Regions from separate parts of the Ornithinibacillus liuyingii genome, predicted to be linked through region 2. Evidence: predicted binding sites of a transcription regulator. Region 2 holds the regulator's gene; the other holds the start of a gene.
The links. Region 2 encodes NrdR, which represses ribonucleotide reductase genes. Its sites were predicted from a motif close to AACACNATATATNGTGTT; they were not measured.
Positions count from the first base shown of each region.

Region 1: ACSKT4_RS10775 (vitamin B12-dependent ribonucleotide reductase) is a predicted target of NrdR. The motif match lies at 1,670-1,687, and genes of this name have one in related genera.

Region 1 covers NZ_JBPWOS010000007.1:57,908-61,342, forward strand. Annotated here, with positions in the region: gene gcvPB (aminomethyl-transferring glycine dehydrogenase subunit GcvPB) at 1-601, shown strand, start outside; gene ACSKT4_RS10770 (rhodanese-like domain-containing protein) at 1,036-1,407, opposite strand; gene ACSKT4_RS10775 (vitamin B12-dependent ribonucleotide reductase) at 1,799-3,435, shown strand, end outside.
Region 2 covers NZ_JBPWOS010000005.1:100,596-104,030, reverse strand. Annotated here, with positions in the region: gene ACSKT4_RS08180 (replication initiation and membrane attachment family protein) at 1-1,306, opposite strand, end outside; gene nrdR (transcriptional regulator NrdR) at 1,340-1,807, opposite strand; gene ACSKT4_RS08170 (cytosolic protein) at 1,839-2,225, opposite strand; gene ACSKT4_RS08165 (glyceraldehyde-3-phosphate dehydrogenase) at 2,437-3,435, opposite strand, start outside.

The DNA.
Region 1 (3,435 bases), on a different contig from region 2:
AGTTGGGGTATCTGCAGAACTAGAGCCTTTCTTACCAAAACCTTTAATTGTAAAACAAGATGATTTCTTCACGTTCGAGTATGATCGACCACAGTCAATTGGTCGTGTAAAACCTTACTATGGTAACTTCGGAATCAATCTTCGTGCCTATACGTATATCCGTACGATGGGTGGAGAGGGTCTTAAGAAGGTTAGTGAGTATGCAGTATTAAATGCGAATTATATGATGCGTAAATTAGAGAAGGCTTATGATTTACCATATACTCAACATTGTAAGCATGAATTTGTACTTTCTGGAAGAAAACAGAAGAAGCTAGGTGTACGTACATTAGATATTGCCAAACGTCTGTTGGACTTTGGCTATCATCCGCCAACCATCTACTTCCCATTAAATGTTGAAGAAGCTTTAATGATAGAGCCTACAGAAACAGAGTCTAAAGAAACATTAGATGGATTTATAGAGACTATGCTACAAATTGCAGACGAAGCGGAAAATAATCCTGAGATTGTTCAAGAAGCTCCGCATAACACTGTTGTAAAGCGTATGGATGAAACAACAGCAGCAAGAAAACCAGTACTACGTTTTTATAAAGAGAAATAATAGTATTAGAGGCTGGGACAAAACTAAAACAAGGTAATAAAAAACGAACCATCACTACATTAGCCCCGGAAATATACGGAGACTCCTGTGGGAGGAAAGGCATTGGTGAGACCCCAGGGGAGCGTTAGCTCTAAGGAGGCTCACCAGCCACCCACCAACCGCAAGTATATTTCTGGGGCGGATTTGATGCGCTAACTTTCATGTTCGGTTTATCCTATGTTAGAAATAGTTTTGTCCCAGCCTCTTTTTTCAATGTAGCTAAAAGCTTTTGTCTGACACTTGTATTAGATGGCAATTTTACTACGTTATTCGGTGAGATGTCCAAAATGCTATTTAGGCAAAGAATAGAAAGAAGATAGTGATGACTGAAAAATAAAGAAGCTTGGATTTTCCAAGCTTCTTTATTTGTGATTCTATTCCTATTAAGTTAAAATTTATCCTTGTTTTACTTTACCAGTCCATTTTTTAAATCCACCTTTTAATTGGTAGATATGCTCATAGCCCTTTTTATGAAGAAGCTGTGCGGCTCTTGCTGATCGTGCGCCACTTTGACAATATAGGTATACTGGCTTATCTTTACGAATCTCAATCAAACGCTGCTTCATTTGAGTAACTGGAATATTTCTAGAACCTAGAATATGTCCATTTTTAAATTCTTGAGGCTCTCTTACATCTATAAGCTGTGCTTTACGATAGCCTTCACGGAATTGATCTTCTGTTAACGTTTTTAAATAAGTACGTTGTCTAAAGTAACGAAATACTGCTATTACGATAATAATGATTAGTGCTAATAAAAGATACTTCATCTATTAATCCCCCGTCTTTCCATGTGTACTATCTTATTATAGGCGGAAACTATGTTTTTTTCAAAGTTTTTCTATGAAGGTTTACATGTTTATTATGTCGAAAAATAGTGAAAATATATCACTATCACAAGCCTATTATTTTATGCAATATGAAAAAATGTTAGTGTATGGAGATTTACACAAATATTGCTTGCAATAGCTTTGTTTTTCTTAGATTTTTGCTTTTTATTGTTTGTTGACAAATTTAATACAATATGCTCAATTTACCATATATTGTGTTATGTTAAAATGCAAATACAAGATATTGTAATTCTGTTACTAAATATGGTATGGTATTACTAATTAAATTCTAGATTACTAGAATTTCATTTATGTCAAAAGGAGAGATAGAATGTCTACGGTTGTTGAATCAAGAACGAACATTAATGTGGATTTGCTAAATGAGGATATTAAGCAATTTCCACAAGTACACCCAATCACGCCAGATATGAAATTGTTACATAAAGGTGTGTCTAGACTTGTTATGCTAGACCGATATTCCTTTAAAGATATAGAAAAAAAGACATTAAAAGAAGGGGATTTTGTCGTTTTAACGGTTAAAGCCGATCCCAAATTCCCAGCTAGAGGATTAGGATTTATTAAATCGATCGATCGCGTAAACAATGAGGCATTGGTACAGGTAGAACCAGATTACACCTCTGTATTAGACGGGGAAGAAGCACAAACAGGGGTAGTAAAGAGAGGACTAGATAGTATTGATAAGCCTCTAGAAGTGTTCTATGAACAAATTGCTAAGCGTAATGCTACAGGGCTAGCAAGTGTGGAGCCAACGGAAGAGCTTTGTCAACAATCCTTTGAAAAATTTTACAAGGAACTAGCGAATTTAAACTTTATCCCTGCAGGAAGAGTATTGTACGGTGCTGGTTCAGATACAGAAGTAACTTACTTTAACTGTTATGTAATGCCATATGTTCGAGACTCTCGCGAAGGTATATCAGAACACCGTAAACAAGTAATGGAAATCATGAGTAGAGGTGGGGGTGTCGGAACGAACGGCTCGACATTACGACCACGCAATGCACTAGCAAGAGGGGTTAATGGTAAATCATCTGGATCGGTATCATGGTTGGATGATATTGCTAAATTGACTCACCTCGTTGAGCAAGGTGGATCACGTAGGGGTGCTCAAATGATAATGCTAGTTGACAATCACCCTGACATTATTGAATTCATTATTTCGAAGATGCAAAATCCTAGAATTCTCCGATATTTGATTGAGAACACCGAGGATGAACAAATTAAAAAGCTCGCACAGGAAAAGCTTAAATTCACCCCATTAACCGAAACAGAAGTAGATCTCTACCAAGGAATTCTTAATTATAAAAGCATTCCAGGACAAGGCGGATTTACGAACCAAGTATTAAAAGAAGCAGAAGAAAAGCTTCGAACAGGTGGTACGTACTCTGTTCACAATCCAGAATTCTTAACTGGAGCTAATATTTCCGTATGTATTACGAAGGAGTTCATGGAAGCTGTTGAGAACGATACGTTCTACGAATTAAAATTCCCTGATGTGGAAAATTATACGGAAGAAGAAATGAAAGATTATAATGAAAACTGGCACAATGTTGGGGATGTGCGTAAATGGGAAGAAATGGGCTATGGTGTTCGTGTATATCGTCGAATTAAAGCTAAAGAGCTATGGAACTTAATTAATATTTGTGCTACGTATTCTGCTGAACCGGGGATTTTCTTTATTGATAATGCCAATGACATGACGAATGCCAAAGCATATGGGCAACAAGTAGTTGCAACTAACCCTTGTGGGGAACAACCACTTGCGCCATTCTCTGTATGTAACTTAGCAGCAGTAAATCTTGGTGAAATGGCTAATAAAGATTCTAAAACAGTAGACTTTAAAAAATTACAAGAAACGGTAAAAACCGGAGTCCGTATGCAAGACAACGTTATTGACGCGACACCATATTTCCTAGATGAAAATAAAAAACAAGCTCTAGGAGAACGCCG
Region 2 (3,435 bases):
GTTCCCGTTCTAAATCAACGGTTGTCTCTGTATTTGATTCTGTCGTTTTTTTCTTCCGTTCTTTAAACCAATCTGGTACGACCTCAGTCTTAGATCCTTGCTTCTTATAATTGGTATAGTTTTGTTGCTTTTTCTCTATGGACATACGATAACGTTCTTTTTCTTTTTTCGCAAACATCATAGCTTCTCTAGCGGTTTTCAAATTTGCTCGTGACCAGTGGCTTGCGATCTTTTCTAAATATGCTTTCGAGAGCTTCATGTTAGTTTGGAGCAAAACATAGTGAATTAATACATTCATTACCGGAGATGGTAATCCCTGAGTTGTCATAATCTCACGAATTACTTTTAGATCCTGCTCTGATGCATAATTACCACTTGATAAATCTTCTAGTAATTGCTTTGGTGATATTGTCTCTAATTGTTGAATGAGTTGTTCTTCCTTAGACATTGGCTGCTTTGGAGTAGTGGATTCTACTTGTGGTTGTTCCGGAACTTTTGCAGCTAATTGAACAGCCGCTTCCCTGCGAGATGTTTTGAAAATATCATGGCAAGCTTCTTTAAATTCCTCAATATCTAATCTATTTTCATCTGTTAATGCCCATAAAATACATTTTTCCACTTCATATTCTGCTAGTCCATATAAATGCATCATTTGGTTGATAATGCGCTTATTTTCTGTAGTTAATACTCGTTTATAAGGGATCATTCTTGATTTCAGTATTTGTTCCACCCATGAAAAATCAACCGAATCAAGTTGTGGTCCTGTATTTTCAGGGATTCGATTGACATTTTGCATGACGGTAAGTTCAGAATGGATGGTTTCAAAGACATCACCGAATGAAGCGGTTATATTTCTCCCACTTGGTTGATCTTGCTTTCCAATAAAACGAGATTTTAAAAGTGTATATTTATCTTTCCCAACATGATGATATAAAAGCTGAGAAAGCATAGCATCACGGAAAAAATCAGAAGGTGAGAATGGATTTTGAAGTATATAGTGAAATACAGTCTGCTCCGTTGTCACTTCTTCAAACGTTCTTAACAAACCTATACCTTCTAATTTAAGTCGTTCCTCATACATCTCAACAAGTGATATATTTAGATAATTCATTAAGGTGTGGTGTGTTTGAATCGGTACTTCTTCCTGAAAATCTATCTCATGTAAAAGTGTTTGATATAACATTACTGCCTTCATACCTAATAATGGTTGATAAAGATGGGTTAATGACTTCGTGTAATCGACAGGTAAATTACCTTGTAAATCAACCGTATAACCATCTACAGGCAATATTTTTCCTATGTTCATCTTAACCCTTCTTTCTACAGTTTTGACTATCATTTATGAATTCTTTTTATCCGATTGAATTAAATCTTTTAATTCATCAAGGAAAACATTTATATCTTTAAATTGTCGATATACCGATGCAAATCGTACATAAGCGACATCATCAACAGTTGATAGTCGTTCCATTACCATTTCGCCTACTTCTTCACTATCGATTTCAGATGCACCAGTATTCCTTAATGCTTTTTCCACATCAAAAGCAATCGATTCTATTTGTTCAATGGAAACGGGTCTCTTTTCACACGCTCTGATTAACCCACGAACTAGTTTTTCACGACTAAATTCTTGTCTATTACCATCCTTTTTCACGACAATAAGTGGCACTTCCTCAATTCGCTCAAAGGTTGTAAAACGATAACCACATTTCTCACATTCACGTCTTCTACGAATAGAACGTCCTTCCTCAATTGGCCGCGAATCCAGTACTTTTGTATTCTTATTCTGGCAATTTGAACATCTCATTTAATAAACCCCATTCATCTAACAGTAAAATCTAATTTTTATCTATTAATGGTAATTCTTTATTTAAATTCTCATATAATTGCTTGATTACTTTTGAGCTATAGCCGAAGTCAAATGGTAATGCTGACTCCGTTGAAACTGTAAAATCAATAGCAGTTTGATATGGACGTACCATAATAACCGTTGCAATAATAAACGCTTTTTTGCCTTTTGCGATATGAAAGCTAATTTCACCATGCTCAGTAGAAACAGAATTAATCTCGAATTTATTCGAACGTTTAACTAAATCTTGTAATGCAGCAAGCCCTTTGTCTTTAGTTGTTTTATAATAATGGGTTTGTAATTCCTTATCCCAATGTTTATCTGATGTTTCAGCTCGATTATAAAAAAAACGTGATAATTTCTTACCAAAAGACATGCTTTTCACTCCTAGTTTTTCTGTTTCCATATACTATAACTCTATTTATTTTAACATGTTTTATAGATTAACCCTAGTAAAAATATATTAGAACACCCTCTACATACTCATTACTCGGCTATTATTCTCGTCCTCTTTGAAAGCGGAAGATAATGTCATCATACAAATAGAGCTAGGCCATGGCCTAGCTCCTAATCATAAATATATTGATTTAGGAAACGGATACATTTTTCGCTTTTATAAAGCTTCCAACATAGTTAACAAGGTCAATGACTCGTGCGGAATAACCCCATTCATTGTCATACCATGCTAATACTTTTATTTTATTATCCTCCATTACCATGGTGGATAACCCATCAATGATTGCTGAATAATCAGAAGTCGTATAGTCAATCGATACTAATGGTTGATCACTATATTGAATTATTCCTGCTAATTCATTCGTAGCAGCATTGCGGAATACTTGATTTACGATTTCGGTTGTAACAGGTTCTTCTACATCCACTACTAAATCGACTAACGACACATTCGGAGTAGGAACTCGCAGTGCCATACCATGTAATTTCCCTTTAAGATGTGGTAATACTTCACCTAATGCTTTAGCAGCACCTGTTGAAGTTGGGATTATGGATTGTGTACATCCTCGTGCACGACGAAGATCCTTATGTGGATTATCTAGGTTTTTTTGGTCATTCGTAAAGGCATGAACGGTCGTCATTAATCCATTCTTAATCTTAAAGTTTTCGTCTAACACTTTCACCACAGGGGCCAAACAGTTTGTTGTACATGATGCATTCGAGATCACATCATCATGATATTCATCATAATCATGATGGTTTACCCCCATTACAATGGTTTTATCTACCTGTTTACCTGGTGCTGTAATGACAACTTTTTTAGCTCCAGCATCTAAATGTAAGCCTGCATCTTTTTTTGTCTTGAATTTCCCAGTCGCATCAATAACAACGTCAATCTCTAATTTAGCCCAAGGTAATTTATCCGGTTCTCTGAAATTAACCAGTTCAATTCGTTTTCCGTATACTTCAAGTCCATCTTGAACTGCTTTTACATCTTCATTAAACGGTCCATGGACACTATCATACTTAATTAAATGTGCTAATGTTTCTGGAGGATAGCTAGCATTAACCGCTACAACCTCTAAATTTGGATCAGTAATGGCTTGCCTAAATACCATTCTCCCAATTCTTCC